DNA from 3 places in the Paraburkholderia sprentiae WSM5005 genome. Region 3 is predicted to be linked to each of the others. Evidence: riboswitches for the same ligand, from Rfam matches in the RefSeq annotation. Region 3 holds a riboswitch; each other region holds the start of a gene.
The links. Region 3 has a riboswitch for cobalamin ahead of cobA (uroporphyrinogen-III C-methyltransferase). Riboswitches for the same ligand answer to the same signal wherever they lie in the genome.

Region 1: linked by a shared signal. The riboswitch ahead of BJG93_RS27720 (CbtB domain-containing protein) and the one ahead of cobA (uroporphyrinogen-III C-methyltransferase) in region 3 are both predicted to bind cobalamin.
Region 2: linked by a shared signal. The riboswitch ahead of BJG93_RS03540 (TonB-dependent receptor domain-containing protein) and the one ahead of cobA (uroporphyrinogen-III C-methyltransferase) in region 3 are both predicted to bind cobalamin.

Annotation. Positions count from the first base shown of each region.
Region 1 is NZ_CP017562.2:2,408,736-2,416,283, forward strand. It holds rRNA gene BJG93_RS27695 (23S ribosomal RNA) at 1-1,786, opposite strand, end outside; tRNA gene BJG93_RS27700 (tRNA-Ala) at 2,136-2,211, opposite strand; tRNA gene BJG93_RS27705 (tRNA-Ile) at 2,265-2,341, opposite strand; rRNA gene BJG93_RS27710 (16S ribosomal RNA) at 2,418-3,950, opposite strand; gene BJG93_RS27715 (CbtA family protein) at 4,540-5,280, opposite strand; gene BJG93_RS27720 (CbtB domain-containing protein) at 5,292-5,510, opposite strand; cobalamin riboswitch at 5,552-5,700, opposite strand; gene BJG93_RS27725 (histidine phosphatase family protein) at 5,773-6,393, shown strand; gene BJG93_RS27730 (hypothetical protein) at 6,407-6,847, opposite strand; gene BJG93_RS27735 (ATPase domain-containing protein) at 7,044-7,548, shown strand, end outside.
Region 2 is NZ_CP017561.2:746,887-754,434, reverse strand. It holds gene BJG93_RS03560 (adenosylcobinamide-GDP ribazoletransferase) at 1-716, opposite strand, end outside; gene cobT (nicotinate-nucleotide--dimethylbenzimidazole phosphoribosyltransferase) at 790-1,851, opposite strand; gene BJG93_RS03550 (ABC transporter ATP-binding protein) at 1,884-2,726, opposite strand; gene BJG93_RS03545 (FecCD family ABC transporter permease) at 2,723-3,784, opposite strand; gene BJG93_RS03540 (TonB-dependent receptor domain-containing protein) at 3,824-5,755, opposite strand; cobalamin riboswitch at 5,844-6,106, opposite strand; gene BJG93_RS03535 (ATPase) at 6,326-6,685, shown strand; gene BJG93_RS03530 (cell division protein ZapA) at 6,682-6,996, shown strand; RNA gene ssrS (6S RNA) at 7,075-7,256, shown strand; gene BJG93_RS03520 (EVE domain-containing protein) at 7,398-7,548, shown strand, end outside.
Region 3 is NZ_CP017562.2:1,293,061-1,300,608, forward strand. It holds gene cobN (cobaltochelatase subunit CobN) at 1-33, opposite strand, end outside; gene cobW (cobalamin biosynthesis protein CobW) at 47-1,138, opposite strand; cobalamin riboswitch at 1,343-1,620, opposite strand; cobalamin riboswitch at 1,701-1,959, shown strand; partial or broken gene cobA (uroporphyrinogen-III C-methyltransferase) at 2,154-2,915, shown strand; gene BJG93_RS36250 (cobalamin biosynthesis protein) at 3,000-3,401, shown strand; gene cobO (cob(I)yrinic acid a,c-diamide adenosyltransferase) at 3,398-4,000, shown strand; gene BJG93_RS22635 (cobyrinate a,c-diamide synthase) at 4,004-5,344, shown strand; gene bluB (5,6-dimethylbenzimidazole synthase) at 5,328-5,987, shown strand; gene BJG93_RS22645 (DUF4136 domain-containing protein) at 6,024-6,638, opposite strand; gene BJG93_RS22650 (CHASE2 domain-containing protein) at 6,680-7,548, opposite strand, start outside.

The DNA of each region.
Region 1 (7,548 bases), 1.1 Mb from region 3:
CAGAGTGCTGTGTTTTTATTAAACAGTCGCAGCCACCAGTTTATTGCAACCCCTTCACCCTTCTGGCGCAGGCCAGTCAGGCTAGCAGGGCGTACCTTATCCCGAAGTTACGGTACCAATTTGCCGAGTTCCTTCTCCCGAGTTCTCTCAAGCGCCTTAGAATACTCATCTCGCCCACCTGTGTCGGTTTGCGGTACGGTCACTGTGAAACTGAAGCTTAGAGGCTTTTCCTGGAACCCCTTCCAGTTGCTTCGCTTCCGAAGAAGCTCGCGCCACACCCTTGAGTCCTGTGCCCGGATTTGCCAAAGCACCCTCTCCAATGCAGCGACCGGGACTTCCAACACCCGGACAACCTTCCGCGATCCGTCCCCCCATCGCATTTCACAATGGTGCAGAAATATTAATCTGCTTCCCATCAGCTACGCATTTCTGCCTCGCCTTAGGGGCCGACTCACCCTACGCCGATGAACGTTGCGTAGGAAACCTTGGGCTTACGGCGAGGGGGCCTTTCACCCCCTTTATCGCTACTCATGTCAGCATTCGCACTTCCGATACCTCCAGCACACTTTCCAGTGCACCTTCGCAGGCTTACGGAACGCTCTCCTACCATGCACATAAATGTGCATCCGCAGCTTCGGTATATGGCTTAGCCCCGTTACATCTTCCGCGCAGGACGACTCGATCAGTGAGCTATTACGCTTTCTTTAAAGGATGGCTGCTTCTAAGCCAACCTCCTGACTGTTTTAGCCTTCCCACTTCGTTTCCCACTTAGCCATATTTGGGGACCTTAGCTGGCGGTCTGGGTTGTTTCCCTCTTGACACCGGACGTTAGCACCCGATGTCTGTCTCCCGTGATTGCACTCTTCGGTATTCGGAGTTTGCTATGGCGTAGTAATCCGCAATGGACCCCACAACCATGACAGTGCTCTACCCCCGAAGGTGATACACGAGGCACTACCTAAATAGTTTTCGGAGAGAACCAGCTATTTCCAGGTTTGTTTAGCCTTTCACCCCTATCCACAGCTCATCCCCTAACTTTTCAACGTTAGTGGGTTCGGTCCTCCAGCACGTGTTACCGTGCCTTCAACCTGGCCATGGATAGATCACCTGGTTTCGGGTCTACACCCAGCGACTGGACGCCCTGTTCGGACTCGCTTTCGCTACGCCTGCCCTAATCGGTTAAGCTCGCCACTGAATGTAAGTCGCTGACCCATTATACAAAAGGTACGCCGTCACCCTCTTTCAAAGGCTCCGACTGTTTGTATGCATGCGGTTTCAGGATCTGTTTCACTCCCCTCCCGGGGTTCTTTTCGCCTTTCCCTCACGGTACTGGTTCACTATCGGTCGATCACGAGTATTTAGCCTTGGAGGATGGTCCCCCCATCTTCAGACAGGATTTCACGTGTCCCGCCCTACTTCTCGTACACCCAGTTCTTTCATAATGCTTTCGCCTACGGGGCTATCACCCGCTATGGCCGCACTTTCCAGAGCGTTCGGCTAGCACTACAAATAAAGAGTACAGGCTGGTCCCATTTCGCTCGCCACTACTCTGGGAATCTCGGTTGATTTCTTTTCCTGCGGTTACTTAGATGTTTCAGTTCACCGCGTTCGCTTCGCTGAACCTATGGATTCAGTTCAGGATGACCCATACGGGCCGGGTTTCCCCATTCGGACATCTCCGGATCAAGGCTCGTTTGCCAGCTCCCCGGAGCTTTTCGCAGGCTACCGCGTCCTTCATCGCCTGTGATCGCCAAGGCATCCACCACATGCACTTGTTCGCTTGACCCTATAACGGGTGTGTCTCTGTGTCGACCCACGCTAGCGCCCTGGCGCTTACGTGGCTCCCATCCCCGCAGGGGATAGACGCACTCGCTACAGGTTGAGTATTCGTGTTGCGCCGTATTCCAAGGCGATCTCTCGATCACCTTTAAAATACATCGATACAATCACAACCCTGATTCACCTACTCACGCACCCATCTCCAGGCACGCTTTCGTGAATCTCCTTACTACTTCTTCCTGATTGTTAAAGAACGACAGCCGGTATCACATTCCATCGCGTACCGCGCTGACTGGCTCAATCGCCAATGCCAAGTACTCAGCCTCACTTCGCGCTGAACCCTTGGCATTGAGGATTGGTGGAGGATGACGGGATCGAACCGACGACCCCCTGCTTGCAAAGCAGGTGCTCTCCCAGCTGAGCTAATCCCCCCGGCCCCACACAGACCCGGGCACACTCCCCCGGCCCCGCACCACAGACAAGGATGGTGGGTCTGGATGGATTCGAACCATCGACCCCCGCCTTATCAAGACGGTGCTCTAACCGGCTGAGCTACAGACCCCTGAGCCTGTCTGCGTTGCTTTCTTAACCACAGCCGATAAGCGTGAGCACTTGACGCGAGCAATGCTCGACTCTGGAAAGGAGGTGATCCAGCCGCACCTTCCGATACGGCTACCTTGTTACGACTTCACCCCAGTCATGAATCCTACCGTGGTGACCGTCCTCCTTGCGGTTAGACTAGCCACTTCTGGTAAAACCCACTCCCATGGTGTGACGGGCGGTGTGTACAAGACCCGGGAACGTATTCACCGCGGCATGCTGATCCGCGATTACTAGCGATTCCAGCTTCACGCACCCGAGTTGCAGAGTGCGATCCGGACTACGATCGGTTTTCTGGGATTGGCTCCACCTCGCGGCTTGGCAACCCTCTGTTCCGACCATTGTATGACGTGTGAAGCCCTACCCATAAGGGCCATGAGGACTTGACGTCATCCCCACCTTCCTCCGGTTTGTCACCGGCAGTCTCCCTGGAGTGCTCTTGCGTAGCAACTAGGGACAAGGGTTGCGCTCGTTGCGGGACTTAACCCAACATCTCACGACACGAGCTGACGACAGCCATGCAGCACCTGTGTTATGGCTCCCTTTCGGGCACTCCCGGCTCTCACCAGGATTCCATACATGTCAAGGGTAGGTAAGGTTTTTCGCGTTGCATCGAATTAATCCACATCATCCACCGCTTGTGCGGGTCCCCGTCAATTCCTTTGAGTTTTAATCTTGCGACCGTACTCCCCAGGCGGTCAACTTCACGCGTTAGCTTCGTTACCAAGCCAATGAAGGCCCGACAACCAGTTGACATCGTTTAGGGCGTGGACTACCAGGGTATCTAATCCTGTTTGCTCCCCACGCTTTCGTGCATGAGCGTCAGTATTGGCCCAGGGGGCTGCCTTCGCCATCGGTGTTCCTCCACATCTCTACGCATTTCACTGCTACACGTGGAATTCCACCCCCCTCTGCCATACTCCAGCGCTGCAGTCACCAATGCAGTTCCCAGGTTAAGCCCGGGGATTTCACATCGGTCTTACAGCACCGCCTGCGCACGCTTTACGCCCAGTAATTCCGATTAACGCTCGCACCCTACGTATTACCGCGGCTGCTGGCACGTAGTTAGCCGGTGCTTATTCTTCCGGTACCGTCATCCACCCCCGGTATTAACAGGGATGCTTTCTTTCCGGACAAAAGTGCTTTACAACCCGAAGGCCTTCTTCACACACGCGGCATTGCTGGATCAGGGTTGCCCCCATTGTCCAAAATTCCCCACTGCTGCCTCCCGTAGGAGTCTGGGCCGTGTCTCAGTCCCAGTGTGGCTGGTCGTCCTCTCAGACCAGCTACAGATCGTCGGCTTGGTAGGCCTTTACCCCACCAACTACCTAATCTGCCATCGGCCGCCCCTTGAGCGCGAGGTCCCGAAAGATCCCCCGCTTTCCTCTCCCGAGCGTATGCGGTATTAATCCGGCTTTCGCCGGGCTATCCCCCACTCCAGGACACGTTCCGATGTATTACTCACCCGTTCGCCACTCGCCACCAGGGTTGCCCCCGTGCTGCCGTCCGACTTGCATGTGTAAGGCATGCCGCCAGCGTTCAATCTGAGCCAGGATCAAACTCTTCAGTTCAAACCTGTTACTGTTTTCGGTCCATCTCTGAACCGGTCGCTCACTCAACGTACTGACGATGATCAATCCGTCTTCCGACAGATCAACCTTCCTCTGATACTGTGTGAGGCTTCTTGATACTTCTGCCTGACAGCAGATTCCGCAGAACCCGCTGCCGCATTGCGCATCAAGCGCCCACACTTATCGGCTGTTAGTTTTTAAAGATCGGTCCGCCCAACCCGCCGTACCGGCATTACAGCTACCCGGCACCGCCTCGTCTGGCGTCGCTGCATCAGCAGCAGAGAGGCGAGATTATGGAGAGCGGCCCATGTTCCGTCAATACCCTTCTCGCAATTTATTCTAAAAAGTTGAAGAGCTTAAAAATTGAGCAACGTCGTGCGAAAATTCGATTGCTTAGACGTCCGATCTATTTGCCGGCTTGTCGCCGGAAAGGAAGAGAAGAGTGGCATTGCGAAAAACCACTCAGCAGCTTTTCCACAGAAAATGTTCGCAAGCCTGTGGATAACCGCTCCACAACCGCGCCAAGTACTTGAAGCAAAACCGTTCTCGCCCGTTGCGCGCAAAGCGCGGCCGCGCGTCACGCTGCTATTCAGACAGACTTCCTCGTCACATGCGCATTCGTACGCATAAAAGCGCTGCGCTCGACCATCGCACCGAACAGCAGCCCGATCGTCGTCCACATGATCACCTGCATGCCGATCGCCGCGACGCGGAACTTCCACAGCAGTACAGCCGGGAATGCCGCCGGCACTTCATTGATCACCGGCATCGACAGTTGCACAGCTGCGATGATCGCGGCGAACATGAGCCCCGCGACGATCGAACCGTTCCACGCGCCCAGCTTCGCCGCCGCGCGACGCCGCACCTTCAGCGAAAACACCATCGTTACAAGCGAAATCGCGATTGTCAGAAAGAATAAGCCCGTGCGCGTGCCGATCGTCTCCGGATCGCCCACCGACGGCGGATTGGCCGGATACTTGATATTCGGCACAATCACGAGCGCAATGAACGCACCGAGCGCGAGCCACGCTGACAGTGCGCGCACGCTCAAGGTCCCAGCCCGTCCATACGAATACGCAAACACCAGCGAGAATAGGCCGCCGAATGCCGCGCCATAGGTAACGACGCCGGTCAGCAGGCCGAGGCCTGCCTGCGTCTCGCGGCTCACGATTTCAGGCTCGGGCGCTTCGCCGCGCGCTGCGGCCGCTTTTTCCCCGAATGAAATCGCCTGATCGACCTGCGGTTCGCCGACGATTCGCGCGAACGAGAACGTGAGCAAGCCCGCGACGATACCCGCGAGCATCCCCCGCACTAACAATTTACCTACCATGCCGAACTCCGTTAGTGGCAGGGAAAGCCGAGCAGATGGCGGCCGTCGTGCACGAACTCATGCACGACCATGCCGGGTACGAGCGACGTCGCCCCCTCTTCCGCACCAACGAAGTAAAGCGCGAGCAGCAACAGAGCGCCGAATGCCGCCCACGGCAACAGTTCGCGCAAAGGAATGGGAGTGGGCTGGGCCGCCGGTTGGGCGGCGGGATCGAAGACAGCTTCGGTCATGATGGACATCTCCTGAGGGTAACGCGCCCCGAAAGTCGATTGCAGAGGAATGATGCGAAGCCCAGGTCTGGCTTTCGGCTCTTGTAGATTGCAATGCCGATTACAGTGGCGCGACCGCGCCGGGTTCTCACCGGCTTCCGTGCTTCGCAGCGCCACTATTCTACGCGCTAAACTGCGGCATCCGCGACGGCGAGCCCCCTCAACGCGCGCTGCGAGCCGATGGAGCCGTCGAGGCAAGTGCGAAACGGCGCAAAGGCAAAGAATGGATACGCGACTATTACTGGTGAGCCATGCGGCAACGGCCGCGCAGCGCGCGGGCCGCTTCCCCGCCGACGATCCGCTCGACGCGCGCGGGCGCGCCGAAGCCGAAGCGGCGCGCAAACATCTCGCGCTTCCCGCCGACGCCGCCATATTCACCAGCCCTGCCCGCTGCGCGCGTGACACCGCCACGGCGCTCGGTCTGAGCGCAACGGCCGCCGACGCATTGGCGGATATCGACTACGGCAAATGGCGCGGCCAACGTCTCGCGGATATTGCCGATGAAGCGCCGCACGAACTCGCCGCCTGGACATGCGAGCCCGACGCTGCGCCGCCCGGCGGCGAATCGTTCGGTCAACTCGTGCGTCGAATTGGAGAATGGCTCGACGCGCAGCAGGCGGACGTGCGTTCATGCAATGCCGTCAACGAAGCAGCCTTCCGCGTCTCGACGCACCACCGAACCATCGTCGCAATCACACACACGCCGCTCCTGCGCGCGGCAATCGTGCATGCTGTCGGTGCATCGCCGGTCGTGTTTTGTCGCATCGAGATCGCGCCGTTGTCGCTCGTTGAATTACGCCATTCACGACGCGGCTGGACATGGTGGCCCGCCACCATGGTATGAACCAAGACGTCGCTTACCTGCCCGACACCACGAGCCGCAACCTGTTGGACCCCTCGGGCGTCAGCGTGATCTCGGTGCGTCGATCCTTCGCACCGAGATAAAAGTGCTGACGTCCCGGCGAATTCTGATCATGCGTCGCGTCGGGCAGGCACGACGCGATGTCGGCCGCGACTGCTTCTAATGCATCCGCGTTCGAGCCCGCCGCCTGATGCGGCGTCCACGTGCACTGGAAACTGCGATGCGCGCCTGAACATTGCGCGTCGTCGCCATAGGGTTGCGCGACGCCTTTGCCGTCGTCGGCCGTGAGCGAGGCGAAGCCGTCCGGCGCCGCAGCCACGATCCGTTTCAGCGCGGCGCAAGGTCTAGGGCTATCGTCGGCGGATGCGTTGCCCGACAGCAGCGCCGCGAGCGATGCCACGGTGAACGCAAAAGCGGAGAGTCGATAGGTTTTCATGTCGAGCGTGAAGCTCTAAAGTGCCGCCGAAAAGGCTCGCAGCGAGCCTCGCATTCGCCAGCACGCTTCATGCCCATGCGCGCGAGCGTCCGCTTATTCAAACGACGCGGGGCGGCACACAAATTGCCGACGGCCATACCGGCCGCGACATCGCGCCATTTCGATCGAAGCCATTGCCGACGTCATTTCGAACATCATGTCGACCACTATCGCCGCCCCTACCCCCGCCCGCCTCTCGTCGGGCATCGAAGGAATCGACGACATCCTGGGCGGCGGTTTCACGCCGAACCGCATGTACCTCGTGGAGGGCGCGCCAGGCACGGGCAAAACCACCTTCGCGTTGCAATTCTTACTGAAAGGCCTCGACGAAGGGCAGACCGGCCTGTACATCGGGCTGTCCGAAACCCGTGCTGAATTGCTCGCGATCGGCGCGAGCCACGGCTGGGATCTAAGCCGTTTCACGATACTCGAACAGCTGCCCGAAGAAGGGCTCGAACCGCAATACGAACAGACCGTGCTTCACCCGGCCGAAGTCGAACTCGGCGAAAGCGTGCGTAACGTGATCCAGCACGTCGACGAACTGAAGCCCGCGCGCATCGTGCTCGACAGCCTGTCGGAACTACGGCTGCTGGCGGAAAACCCGCTGCGCTACCGTCGGCAGATTCTCGCGCTCAAGCGCCATTTCTCGACGCGCGAGTGCA
Region 2 (7,548 bases), on a different replicon from region 3:
AAGCCGAGGCAATCGCCGGTATAGCCGCCAATACGACTGGCGAAATAACGGCCCATCGCGAAGCGCAGCGCCAATAGCACGACACACGTGAGCGCGGCGAAGCGCCAGTCGGGCGCGCCGGGGCCGTTCGGCCACAGCAGCCACGGCAGCCCAAACAGCGCGGCGCACAGCAGCGCCGGCCCGCTCAGACGCTGCGCGACCGGCTTGGCCTTGCCTGCCGTGCGCACGTAGTCGAGCGTGGCCAGGTAACTAATCGCGCACGCGCGGCTCGCGCCATGCGCCGCAAGCATCAAGCTTGCGGCGCGCAGCGGTGGCAACGCCGCGAGCGTTTGCCACTTGATCGCCAGAGCGACCACGAGCGCGATGGCACCGAAAGCACCGATGCGCGAGTCATGCATGATGCGCAGTGCATCTTCTCGCGAATAGGCGCCACCGAACGCATCGACGCAATCGGCGAGACCGTCCTCGTGAAACGCGCCCGTCGCGACGAGCGACGCCGCCATCGACAGCAGTACCGCGACACTCGCCGGAAACACGCGCAGCGCGGCCAGATACACAAGTGCGCTGAAGCCGCCGACCAACACGCCGACCAGCGGAAAATAGCGCGCCGCCGCATTCAGATAATGCGGCTCGAAGCCGACCCAGCGCGGTACGGGCACGCGCGTGAAGTAAGCGAGCGCCGTGAAGAAATAGCGCAGTTCCGCGAGGGGGTTCATGGACGTGGCGAGTGCAGGTTCACAGCGGTGCGGACCGAGCTTCGCGTCGTCGGGCAGCGGGTGCTCACGCGCTTCACGGTTCGCGATCCGCGACGCCCGCCGAATCGAAGCTGGCCATCTCGTTGACGAAGGCCACCGCCGCGCGCAGCAACGGCACCGCGAGCGCGGCGCCCGTGCCCTCGCCGAGCCGCATGTCGAGCGATAGCAACGGCTGCGCGCCGAAATGGGAGAGCATGCGCCGATGCCCGGCCTCGTTCGACGCATGCGCGAACACGCAGTAGTCGCGCACGTCGGGCGAAAACGCATCGGCGACCAGCAGCGCGGAGGTCGCGATGAAGCCGTCGACGAGGATCGTCATGCGCGCCTCGGCGGCCGCCAGATACGCGCCCGCCATCATCGCGATCTCGAAGCCGCCGAAGGTCGCGAGCACGTCGAGCGGCGCGCGTGCGTCGGCATGGCGCGCAAGCGCCGCCGCGAGCACGTTGCGCTTGTTCGCGAGGCCGGCGTTGTCGAGACCGGTGCCGCGGCCAACGCAGTCGTCGATCGGCACGCCGCACAGGCGGCTCATCAGACACGCGGCCGCCGAGGTGTTCGCGATGCCCATCTCGCCGAAGCCGATCACGTTCGTGCCTAGCGCCGCGTGATGACGCACGCGCGCGGCGCCCGCCCGCATCGCGGCGAGCGCTTCGGCGTGCGTCATCGCGGCTTCGTGTGCGAAGTTGCGCGTGCCGGGGCCGACCGGAATGTCGACGAGTCCGTGCGTCGAGGGCAGCGGCGTCGCGAGGCCCGCGTTGACCACTTCGAGTTCGAGACCCGCGACACGACTGAGCGCGTTGATCGCCGCGCCGCCCGCGATGAAGTTTGCAACCATCTGCGCGGTCACCGCTTGCGGATACGGGCTCACGCCTTCGGCGGCGATACCGTGATCACCCGCGAAAACGATCATCGCGGCACGCTGCACGGTGGGACGCGTACTGCGCTGGATCACGCCCATCTGGCGCGCCAGCGTTTCGAGCCGGCCGAGGCTGCCGGGCGGTTTGGTGCGGGTATCGATGATCCGTTGCAGCTCGGCGCGCAGCGTTTGATCGAGCGGGGCGACTTCGGGCAAACCGGCCGGGAGTGGGATGCGAGTCATAGGTGCGGTCGAAGAGCAATAGGAGTAGAAAATCAGCCTGACTGGGCGTCATGACCGGTAAGCGATTCGTGACGCCCGCGCGGCGCGGGAATCAGCGCCTCGTGTTCGCCGTCGCGAATCAGAATCAGCGGATAGCCGAACGCGCGGCTCGTCAACGCGGGCGTCAGCACGTCGCGAACGGGACCCGCGTACGCACCGCCCGCGCCGTCGAGCAGCAACGCATGCGTCGCGAAGCGGCGCGCGAGGTTCAGGTCGTGGCAAGAGAACAGCACACTACGGCGCGGTTCGCGCGTCCATGCGACGAGCGCTTCGAGACAGTCGATCTGATGATGCAGGTCGAGATGCGACAACGGTTCGTCGAGCAGCAACAGCGGCGCGTCCTGGCATAGCACCGCCGCGAGAGCAACGCGCTGACGCTCGCCGCCCGATAGCGACAGCACGTCGCGCGCGGCGAAGTCCGCGAGACCGAGCCGTTCGAGCGCCGCCTGCGCGGCCGCACGATCCTCATCGCGCTCCCAGCCCCAGCCGCCCAGATGCGGGAAGCGGTTCAGCAGCACAATGTCGAGCACGCTTGCGTTGAACGCATCGGCCGCGCTTTGCGGCATCAGCGCGCGGCGCCGGGCGAGCGGTAGCGGCGGCCAGTCGGCCATGCGCACGCCATCGAGTTCGACGTGGCCCGCCGCCGGATGCAACAGGCCCGCTAGCGTCGACAGCAAGGTCGTCTTGCCCGCGCCGTTCGGCCCGGCGATGCACCAGACTTCGCCCGCATGGAACGTGTGCGTGAACGCGTCGAGCAAGGTGCGCGCGCCGGCGCGCAGCGTCAGGCGCCGCGTGCTGAGCATGCCAGAGCTGGGGCTGGGTTCGGCTCGCATCATCGGCGGCGTTTGAGCAGCATCCACAGGAACACCGGCACGCCGACCAGCGACGTGATCACGCCGACCGGCAATTGCGCGGGCGCGATCACGGTACGCGCGATCAGATCCGCGCCCATCACCGCGACGCCGCCGCCGAGCGCCGCCGCCGGCAGCAGCATGCGCTGATCGTTGCCGAACGCGAGCCGCAGCATGTGCGGCACGACCAGACCGACGAAGCCGATCGTGCCCGCGGTCGTCACCGCCGCGGCGGCCGCCAGCGACGCGACCAGGTACACCCGCAAACGCAGCGGCATCACCGCGACGCCCAACGCCTGTGCGGCCGCGTCGCCGCGCAGCAGCACGTTCAGACGCGGCGCGGCCGGGACGATCGCGAGCAACACGAGCGCCAGCGCAATCAGCGCGGTCCACGGCAGCGCGCCGCCGTTGAGGTCGCCGGTGAGCCAGAACAGCATGCCGCGCAGACGGCTGTCGGGCGCGAGATTGAGCAGCAGCATAATCAGCGCGCCCCACCCGGCCGCGATCACCGCGCCGGTCAGCAGCAAACGCGGCGACGTGTCCTGCGGCTCGCCGCGCCACAGCTCGCGACGCGCGAGGCCCAGCACCAGCAGGATCGACATGAACGCGCCCGCGAACGCGCTCGCGTCGACGATCCACCATGCGCCGCCCGCGATCATCGCGACGAGCGCGAACGTCGCCGCGCCGCCCGACACGCCGAGCACGTATGGCTCGGCCAGCGGATTGCGCAGCAGCACCTGCAGCAGTGCGCCGGCGAGCGCGAGCAACCCGCCGCACGCGAAACCCGCGAGCGCGCGCGGCAAACGCAACGTGCGCACGATTTCGCCGGCGAGCTCGTCGCTGCCCGCGCCGAACGTGTGTGCAGGCGCGAGCGCCGCCAGCACGCGCGCCGGCGCGAGCGGCACGCTGCCGAGCACGAGCGACGCGCCGAGCACCACGAGGGCGGCGAGCGCGAGCCCGAACCAGATCGCGGCGGCGCGCTTCGCGTTCATCGGGCGCGGCGTCGCCATCGCGGCGGACAGCGAACCGGACCCGCGACTCATGCGCGTGCGCTCACGCATGCGGCCGATCCGGCGCGCGCGTCAATGCTGCTGCCAGCCGAGCGTGAGATACGCACCGCGTCGCGGCGAGTTGTACGAGTAGGCCGTTTCATAGTCCTTGTTCAACAGATTGTCGATTTGCGCGCTGACGTACCACGCTTTCGTGATGTTGTAGCGCGCCGACAGATTCACGATGCCATAACCGCCGAGGTTGCCGGTGCTGTCCGTGCGCGGACCGCTGACGATCCACTCGCCGCCAACGCGCCATCCACCGATGCTGCGATTCACCGCGAACGACCCGAACCGTCGCGCGCGCCGCACGAGGTCGGTGCGGTTGTCGAGATCGACCGGATTCTGCAGCGTCACCGATGCACGCACGTCGGTCCTGCCGACATGACCGCTCCACGATCCTTCGAGTCCCTGCACCTTCGCATGCCCGACGTTCTCGGCGAGATAGATGCCGGGGATCGTCTGCACGTAGTCGATCAGATTCGTGTAACGCGTCTGGAAGGCGTTCAAGCGCATCACGCCCAGCGCATCGGTCGCGTACTGCAAACCGGCTTCCACCGAATGACTGCGCTCGGGCTGGATCGACGGATTACCGCTGATCGGATAGTACAGATCGTCGAAGCTGGGCGCGCGGAACGCATCCGAATAGCTTGCGGTTGCCTTCCAGTGCGACGTGATGTCGAAACCGTAGCCGAGATAGTAACTGTTCGCCCCGCCGAAATCGGAGTACTGGTCGCGCCGCACGTTGGCCTGAACCTGGTTGCGGCCGAAGCGCGCGCTGTAGCCCGCGAAGACCGAATCGACGTGACGCTCGGGCGCGGCGAACGTGTCGGAGTCGAGCGTCTGGTCGAGATGCTCGTAGCCGACTTGCAGCTTCTGATTCGCGGCGAGCGCGAAATCGTTCTGCCACGTGTACTGGCGATTATCAGTATCGAAGCGGCCGTTGTAGATGCCATTGCTGTTCGATACGCTGCGGTCGTCGCCCTCGGCGAGCGTGACGTGGGTAGTCCACCAGCTGGTCAGCTTGCCGTTCGCGAACACCGACACCTGACGCACCTTGCTGTAGAGGTTGTTCAGATCGGTAGGCTCGCCGTACGCATTGTCGTAACTGTTGTTGTTGTTCGACTGGAAGTATCTGACGCCCGCATCCCACTTGTCGTTGAACTTGTGACGCAGCGACGCGGTGATGCTCTCGTTCAGGTTGCCGTTCGCGTTCGGATTCGCGTTCGGCGCCTCGAGCGGATCGAGCGACGAAAATCCGTCGTCCTTCGTGCGCGCCAGCGAGATGCTGAAGGTCGTGCGGCCGTCCTGATCGAGCGCGCCGTTCACGCCGGCCGTTTGCGTTTGCGTGTGATAGCTGCCGTAGCCGACCGAGAAATGGAATCGCGGCGGATGATCGCCGCCGTCTTTCGTGAACACCTGCACGACGCCGCCGATCGCGCCCGAGCCGTACAACGCCGACACGTTGCCGTTCACCACTTCGACGTGATCGACCTGATCGAGCGGAATCTGCGCGAGCTGGGCGGAGCCGAGGCTCACCGAGTCGACGCGCACGCCGTCGATCAGCAGCAGCGATTGCGTCGATGACGCACCGCGCAGAAAGAGGCTCGTGGTCGAACCGGGGCCACCCGTACGCGAGATTTGCGCGCCGGGCGCGAGTTGCAGCAGGCCGGGCAGATCGGTCGCGCTCGTGTCGGCAATGTCCTGCTGATCGAACTGCGTGGTCTGCGGGATCGCATCGGTCAGCGCTTGCGCTCCGCGTTGCGCAGTCACGACGATCGGCGAGAGCGCGGTGTCCGAGGCATCGACTGAAGGGACATTGGCGGCGTTGGCAACGTTTGCGGCGTTCGCAGCGGTTGCGTCCGTAGCGGACGATGAAGACGCAGACTCGGTGCCTTGTGCATGCACGACGAGCGGCAGGCTCGCGAACGCGAAGAGCGTCGCGCGGGCGATGGGGGACAGCATGGGATGACGTTCCTGTGGCTAGCGTGCGTGGCCTGCTTCCCCGCGGGCCGACGCGTCACGAGGCGTCCCCTGTTTAGCGTTTTGGCGGGGACGTCTCTCTTTTCTGGCCGGTATCCGGGCTACGACACATCGATCCCGCCTTCCCACGCGTGACGCGCAGTGGCACACTCGCACGTTGAACTTCCAAGCTTGCGATCAGGACCGACCTGCATGAGCATTCACATGCGGTCGCTTACCGTTGCGGGGGCAGCGCAGGTTCGCGCATCCGGTTTGGCACCGCGCGCGCCCTGCTTCCCGTTTAACTGCGCGCGCCGAAAAGCGCGCGCGGGCACCAGAGTGCGGAAGTTTAGGAGCGGCCTCGCAGGGCGTCAAGAAAGGTCAATCGGCGCGCAATCGGTTCTGTTCAATGCAGGTTATTGTCCGATGGATTGCCGGTTGTTTATCTTATGTTCGACGACACGACACGTAACGAACGTGCACGAAGCGATGCTGTTACGTCTCGAAACGAGACAATTGTCGGAGCCTGTAATATTCCGCGCTAAAATGCGATGTCTTTAGAGGACGCAGCACATGCTCACCGAACTCGAATCACTCTCCCAAAACATCGGCAAGCTGATTGCGATCAGCCAGCGCCACAACGAAGCGCGGCTCGCGCTCGAAGAACAGCTCGCGCAAACCCGTGCCGAGGTACAAGCCACGCATGCTGAGCTCGCGCATTTGCGCGAGGAGCGCGACGCACTCCAGGCCGAACGCGACGCGCTGTCCGCCAAGATCGACGACGCTCAGGTGCGCCTTAATGCGATCCTCGAAAAATTGCCGCGCGCCCGCGCGAGCAGCGAACCCGATAACCAGCTCGATCTGCTCGAGCCCGCTCAGCCCGAACATGAGGAAGCGGAAAGCGACGTGAGCCGACACGGAGAAAGCGCATGACCACCAAGCAGATCGAGGTATCGATTCTCGAAGTACCCTATCGTCTCGCCTGTTCGCCGGAAACGGAGGGCGCGCTGCTCGAGGCGGTCGCGCGCGTCGACGCGGAGATGAAGAAAATCCGCGGTAGCAGCAACGTGCGCGGCACCGATCGGATCGCCGTGATGGCTGCGCTGTCGCTGGCATCGGAACTGCTTAAGCTGCAAAGCAGCGTGCGGCACGGAGAAGCATTTCCTGCTGAAGAAATCCGGCGTACAATGAAGCAAATGAACGAACAGCTAGGTACTGTGATCGAGCAGTACAGCTTGCAGTAAGCAGTAGCGGGTTGAGTAGCGGGCCGGTTTGGAACCGGTCGCGAGTTCAAAAGTATGTGTTGTAGCTTCATCGGTTTAGCTTCCCTGCCTGGTTCGCCAAGGTCATACATTCCTTGAACCAATGCCATGTGCACGGTTGCGGAAATTTGTAGCACGGGCGTGCGCGTCACTCTGTCTGATGTACCCGAAGTGTTGCTAACTGCGACCAATTCTGAACCCTCGGTTCAGGATGCCGGCCTAGCGGCTAAGGCGGGGACCTTATCTGGAACGGCGTCGGACTTCGGTTCGATGCCGTTTTTCTTTGGTCGTCGTTTTTTCGTTTGAGCGCCTTTTTCAGGGGCTTTTTCGCACGCGCCTGCTGTTGATGCGCGTCGTTCAATCTGACACGTTGACTCCGATTCATGCGCTATTGGCTAATGAAGTCCGAACCGGACGAAGCAAGCATCGACGACCTCGCCAACGCACCGCGTCGCACCTTGCCGTGGACCGGCGTGCGCAACTATCAGGCGCGCAACTTCATGCGCGACGTGATGCAGGTCGGCGACGGCGTGC
Region 3 (7,548 bases):
GAAGCCGCCCGGCGTCGTGCGCAGTAGATGCATGCTGGCGCGCCCGTTATGCCGTCGCGTTCGACGCCGCGGCAAGCGCCGCGTCGAACGCCTGTTGCAGCGTGTGCGGATCGAGGTCTTCGCCGATCAGCACGAAGCGGCTCAACGCGCCTTCGCCATGTTCACCGGCCTGCCAGCGCCGGTCGAAGTAGCTGTCGAAGCGCCGGCCCACGCCCTGAATCACCAGACGCATCGGCGCGCCCGGCAACGCGGCGAAGCCTTTGACACGGTAAATCGTGTGGCTTTCGACCAGCGCCTGCAAGGCGGCGAGCGCCGCGTCGCGCGAGCGCAAATCGGCCTGCACGACGACCGAATCGAATTCGTCGTGGTGATGATCGGGGTCGTCGGCGGAACCATGGTGGTCGGCACGCAGGTGGATCGTCTGTTCCGACGCCGCTTCGAGGCCCAGCAGCGTATGCAGGTCGAGCCGCCCCTGTTGCGCGCGTACGATCTTCACTTGCGGCGGAATCTCCGCGCGGATCGCGGCTTCGACCTCGTGCTGCCGCGCATCGTCGATCAGATCGGTCTTGTTCAGAATCACCAGATCGGCCGCCGACAACTGGTCTTCGAACAGCTCGTGCAGCGGCGACTCGTGATCGAGATTCGGATCGGCCTTGCGCTGCGCGTCGACGGCGAGCGGGTTATCGGCGAACTGGCCGCTTGCGGCGGCCGGTCCGTCCACCACCGTCACCACCGCGTCGACCGTGAAGCCATTGCGGATCTGCGGCCAGTTGAACGCCTGCACGAGCGGCTTCGGCAACGCCAGGCCCGACGTTTCGATCAGCACGTGATCGAGTTCGTCGCGGCGCTCCGCGAGCTTTTCCATCACCGGGAAAAACTCTTCCTGCACGGTGCAGCACAAGCAACCGTTCGCGAGTTCATACAATCGCCCTTCGGTCTCGACCCCGTTTTCATCGCAACCGATGCCGCAGCCCTTGAGGATTTCCCCATCGATGCCGAGCTCGCCGAACTCGTTGACGATCACCGCGATGCGCTTGCCGCCCGCATGCTGAAGAATGTGTCGCAGCAGCGTGGTTTTGCCGCTGCCGAGAAAGCCCGTGACGATGGTGACGGGAATCTTGCGCAATTGTGTTTGCATCGTGAGATCCATCCCTTGGCGTTGCATCGGCATGCCGGGCAAGTCCGCGCGATTCCGCACATCGGCTGACGAATGGAACGAATGAAGCGCGCGCACCACGGCCAATGATCACGGAACACGGGGACGAACGACGGCATGGCCGCGACAACGGGAATATAGAAAGCGGAAGTGAGGTCATGAACGCGCCGCCGCATCCCCGCGGCGTACGTTCTGCTTCTTCGGGCCGGTATCCGGGCTGGCGAAAGCGCCGCTTCCCCTTCCCGGACGAGTGGTTTCTCGTCCAGTGGTGAAATGTCGACGCGCCCTTGCGCGAGGACATCGAAGCCGGCACCGCGGCGCCCGGCCAGCAAGCCGGAACCGCTTTTCGCTTACCGTTGCGGGGACAGCACAGGTTAGCCGCTCAAGAGCAGAAGGCTCCCTGTTTCCCGTTTAACTGCATGCGCACGAACGCGCACGCGGGCACCCAAAGTGCGTGCGAGTGTAGGCCCGCGGCCTTGCGCAGTCAAGGAACGCAGCGTGTCGGAAAATGCCGCCGAGGCTTATCCGGCAAGGCGCCATGTGCTATCGTATGCGCGCGTTTGGTGCCCGCACATGCGCTCGCGTGTGCAGTTAAACGGGAAACAGGCAACGCGTCGCGCGTTCAACCTGTGCTGTCCCCGCAACGGTAAGCGACCTGCGGCGCGCGATTCGATTTGCCCTCGATTCTGACGTGCCGCGCATGCGTTTTTTGATGCCACTTTCCCGCGAATGCGCAAAAGGGAGGGGAAGGCAAAGCGCGTGAGGCCGCCAGCCCGGATACCGGCCAGACGCGGAGGCGGCGCCGCATGCATCCGTGCATCGCGTGGCGCCGCCGGCCGCCGGAATCCGCGGGGAACGGATGTGAAGGCGTAGCAGCGCGGCATCGCGCCTGCCTAGATTCGCCGTTCCGCATGACCTCTACGTTCACCGCCGCGCGCGCTGTCGCGCGCCGCTTCTCTTCTCCCATCACCGCATGGCGCACGCCATGCACGCCGCGATGACGCGCGCCTGGCTGATCGGCGCCGGTCCCGGCGACGTCGAGCTGATGACGCTAAAGGCGACCCGCGCGCTCGCCCAGGCCGATGTCGTGCTCGTCGACGATCTCGTGAATCCCGACGTGCTGCAGTTCGCGGGCGCCGACGCACAAATCGTGTACGTCGGCAAACGCGGCGGCCATCCGTCGACGCCGCAAGCCGACATCGTCGCGCAAATGCTCGCGCATCTGCGCGCGGGGCGCAGCGTCGCGCGGCTCAAGGGCGGCGATCCGTTCGTGTTCGGCCGCGGCGGCGAAGAGTTGCAGGCGCTGCAGGCGGCGGGAATCGAAGTCGACGTGATCAACGGCATCACGGCCGGCATCGCGGCGCCCGCGGCGCTCGGCATCGCGGTCACGCACCGCGATCACGCGCAGGGCGTCGTGTTCGTCACCGGCCACGGCGCCGGCAGCGGCGAGCCGGACTGGGCCGCCCTCGCCGCGACGCGTATGACGCTGGTGATCTACATGGGCATGCGCCGGCTCGGCGAGATCGCCCGCGCGCTGCTCGCGGCCGGCATGCCCGCCGACACGCCCTGCGCGGCCATCGAGTCGGCGACGCGACCCGAGCAGCGTCACGTGCTCGCGCCGCTTCGCGAGTTTGCCGAGGCGGTTGCGCGCGCGGGGCTCGGCTCGCCGGCAATCGTCGTGATCGGCGGTGTGGCATCGCTCGCGCTTGCGCGTGATGCGGCCAAACGCGACGCCGGCGTCGCACGCGAACCAGCAGCGAGCGCGACACGACACGAACTCGCACCCGAGATCAAAACGCTGAGCGTCGGCATCGGTTGCCGCGCGCACAGCGAAGCTGTTGATATCGAAGCCGCTGTCCGCGCGGCGCTCGGATCGAATGCCTTCGAACAGATCCGCGCCATTGCGACGATCGACACTAAAGCCTGCGAAGCAGGTCTGGTCGAATTCTGCTCACGTCATCAGCTGCCGCTGCAACTGTTCAACCGCGAGCAGATCGCCGCCGTACCGGTCGCGTCGCCGTCGGCGGCCGCCCACGCGCATCTCGGCGTCGACGGTGTGTGCGAGCCGTGCGCGCTGCTGGCGGCGGCAGCGTCGGACTGCGCCGCAACCGCGCAACACGCGCGTCTAATCGTACGCAAGACCGCGCACGCCGGCATCACCGTGGCGATCGCAGCGGCGCACAACGCTGCCGTTAGCGACACGACCTCATCCCATCCCGCCTCTCAAGACCAGGACCCTCGATGAAAACCGATCCGGAATCGCATCAACGCATGACCGAACGCCGCCGCGAAGGCCACGAAAAGAAGCAGGCCGGCGCGACCGTCGAAAAAGGGCTGCTGATCGTCAACACCGGCACCGGCAAGGGCAAGAGCACGGCCGCGTTCGGCATGGCCGTGCGGGTGCTCGGCCACGGCATGCGGCTCGGCGTCGTACAGTTCATCAAGGGCGCGCTGCATACGTCGGAGCGTGATTTCCTCGGCGCTATCGCCCAGTGCGACTTCGTCACGATGGGCGATGGCTACACGTGGAATACGCAGAATCGCGAGGCCGACATGGCGACCGCGCGCAAAGGCTGGAACGAAGCGCGGCGGATGATCGAAAGCGGCGACTATCAGATGGTGATCCTCGACGAGCTGAACACGGTGCTGAAGTACGAATACCTGCCGCTCGACGAAGTGCTCGCCGTGATCAACGCGCGCGCGCCGATGTTGCACGTCGTCGTGACCGGACGTCACGCGCCTGATGCGCTGATCGAAGCCGCCGATCTCGTCACGGAAATGCGCGCGATCAAGCATCCGTATCGCGAGCAGGGTGTGAAGGCGCAGCCCGGCGTGGAGTTCTGAGCGATGTCCGCCTCCCCAAAGGCGACTTCTTCCGGGGCGTCCCCCCAGGGGACTTGCCCCGCGCTGTTCATCAGCGCGCCCGCGTCGGGACAAGGCAAGACCACGATCACCGCCGGTCTCGCGCGCTATCACCGACGGCTCGGACGTCGCGTGCGCGTGTTCAAGACCGGGCCGGATTTTCTCGATCCGATGATCCTCGCGCGCGCGAGCGGCGCGGCGGTGCTGTCGCTCGATTTGTGGATGGTCGGCGAAAGCGCGTGCCGCAATCTGCTCGCGCGCGCGGCGCAAGAAGCCGATCTGATCCTGATCGAAGGCGTGATGGGCCTGTTCGATGGCACGCCCAGCAGCGCCGATCTCGCGATCGCATTCGGTGTGCCGGTGCTGGCGGTGATTTCCGCGCAGGCGATGGCGCAAACTTTCGGCGCGCTCGCGTTCGGCCTCGCCCGCTTCATGCCGCAGCTGCCGTTTTATGGCGTGCTCGCGAATCGCGTCGGTTCCGCTCGGCACGCGCAGATGTTGCAGCAAGCGCTGCCGCCCGAGTTGCGCTGGTGCGGCCACATCGCCGCGGACGAAGAGATCACGTTGCCCGACCGTCACCTCGGCCTGCACCAGGCCGATGAAATCGACGATCTCGACGTGCGCCTCGAGCGCGCGGCGGATACGCTCGCGTCGACATCGCTCGCCGAATTGCCGCCGCCGGTCGAGTTCGGCGTGCCGGTTCCCGAAGCGTTGCCGCGTCTGCTGCAAGGCATGCACATCGCGATCGCGCACGACGCCGCGTTCTCGTTCATCTATCCGGCCAACGTCGCGCTGCTCGAAGCGCTCGGCGCGCGGCTCAGCTATTTCTCGCCGCTCGCCGACGAAGCCTTGCCCGCCGACACGCAGGCGCTCTATCTGCCCGGCGGCTATCCCGAGCTGCATATGGCGACACTCGCGGGCAACCTGACCAGCGCCGCATCGATCCGCGCGCACGTCGGGGCTGATAGACCGGTGCTCGCCGAATGCGGCGGGATGCTCTATCTGCTCGACACGCTGACCGACGCGCAAGGCATGAGCGCGCCGATGCTCGGCCTGCTCCCCGGCCACGCGACGATGCAAGCACGCTTTACGTCGCTCGGCATGCAGCAGATCGACGGTGTCCATGGCACGCTGACCGGCCACACGTTCCACTACTCGAAGCTCGCGACGCCGCTCGCGCCACAGTGCTTCGCCACGCACGCGCACAGCGACGCGCCCGGCGAAGCGGTGTTCCGCGTGGGCCCGATCGTGGCAACCTATATGCACGCTTACTGGCCCTCCAACCCGGCTTTTACGGCCGCTCTCTTTCATGGCGAAGCCTTTTGACGACTCCGAGCGCGACGCGGTCTATCGCGCGATTTACGAACGCCGCGACATGCGTCACTTCGTGCCGGAACCGGTCGACCCCGCGGTGCTGCGGCGTCTGCTCGACGCGGCGCATCACGCGCCGAGCGTCGGCTACATGCAGCCCTGGCGCATCGTGCGCATCACCGATGCGGCGTTGCGCACGGGCTTGCGCGAGATCGTCGAACGCGAACGGCTCGCCACGGCCGACGCGCTCGGCAAGCGCCGCGACGAGTTCATGAAGTTGAAGGTGGAAGGCATGCGCGAATGCGCGGAGCTGCTCGTGATCGCGTTGATGGACGGGCGCGAGCGCCACGTCTTCGGCCGTCGCACGCTGCCGGAGATGGACCTCGCGTCGGTCGCGTGCGCGATCCAGAACATGTGGCTCGCCGCGCGCGCGGAAGGACTCGGGCTCGGATGGGTGTCGCTATTCGATGTCGACGCGGTGCATCGGTTGCTGGGCATGCCGGAAGGCGCGCGGCCAGTCGCGATTCTGTGCCTGGGTCACGTCGACGCGTTCTACAGCGAGCCGATGCTGGAAACCGAGCGCTGGGCGAGCCGTCTGCCGCTCGCCGATTGCGTGTTCGAAAACGGCTGGCCGCGCGACGAGCCGGCGCGGGAATGACTGATACGCAGGGCCCGGGCGACCCAAGGCTGCGTTTTAGCGTTGCAGCGGCATCATCGACTCGACGTTCGGCACGCCGCTCGCCTTGTCGATGCTGAGCTTCACGCGCCAGTCGGCCGGCGCGTCGAACGGCAGCTTCGCGAGCGCGGTTTTCACGAGCAATGGCAGCGCATGCAGCGGGTACGCATCGCGGTCCGTGAACACCGCGCTGACCTTGTAGCGCTCGATGCCGCTCGCGTAGTCGAAAAAGCGCAGCGTCAGCGCGTGCTGATACTCGCGCCCAAACAGCAGCGCGCCCGGACCATCGCTGCCCGCGCCGCAATCGAGGGGCGCGCAATCCTCACCGCCGATGCCGACCGACGCCGGCCGCGTGCTATACGCCATCGACAGCAGATAATGCGCGGGCTTGCCCGCGGTATCGACGAACCCGTGCTTCGCCAGTTCGTCGCGCAGCAGGTTTTCGGCTTGCGGATGGTCGGCGCTGTCGTCCTGCGGCTGCGTGCGCGCGAACGCATAGGTCTGCTCGCCATGCAGCGCAACGGCCTGGTCGGCGCCGTTACCGGAGACGGTGTGCACGTCGGCGCTCAGACCCGCGCAAGCGGTGAGGCTCGCCGCGGCCAGCGCGGCACAGAAGTGAGTGATCTTGGCCATTTTTCTTTTCTCTCTGGTACACCGAACAGGTCGAAGGCGCCTCAGGTGCGCAGTGCGTTCGATTCGTCGAGCGGCGCGTCGTCGAGCGCCGGCAGCCAGACCGTAAACGCCGTCCCCTCGCCTGGCGCGCTGACGACCTCGACACTGCCGCCGTGGCGTGTCACGACGGTTTTGATAAACGCCATGCCGAGTCCCGCGCCGCCCACTTCCGGCCGCTCGGCCTCGTGAAAGCGGTGAAAGCGCTCGAACAGTCCCGCCTGCTGGTCCTTCGGGATGCCATAGCCCTGGTCACGGATCGTACACGACACGCGCGGCGCCTCGCTGCCCGCGTGCTTTGCCGCCAGCGGGCTCGCGAAGCTGCACACGATGCGCGTGTCGGGCGGACTGTACTTGACCGCGTTGTTCAGAATATTGACGAGCGCGCGTGTCATCAGTGAGCGGTCGGCGCAGATCCAGGGATCGTCGTCGGCGTCGTTGCCGGTTTCCGTATCCAGCGTGATGCGCTTCGCGTGCGCCTGCGGCCAGACTTCATCGCTCGCATCGATCACGAGCTCGGTCAGGCTCAGCGGCTCGAGCACATAGACCTGCGACTCCGCGCGCGCCAGTTGCACGAAGTCGTCGGCGAGCGTGAGCGCGCGTCGCGCGTAGCGTTCGATGCGCTCGAGCAGGCTGCGCGCGAGCACCGGCTCGGCCCGCGCGCGCTCGATCTCGACCAGTGCAATGATCGACGCCTGCGGCGAGCGCATGTCGTGCGACAGCAGCCGCAGCGCGTCTTCCCGCTGACGCTCGGCCGCATGCAGCGCCGACACGTCGACGAGACCGGCGATCCAGCCCGTCGTCTCGCCCTGCGCGTTGGTGCAGGTCGCATAGCGCAGCAGATGGTCGCGTTCGTTCGCGTCGCGCACCTCGA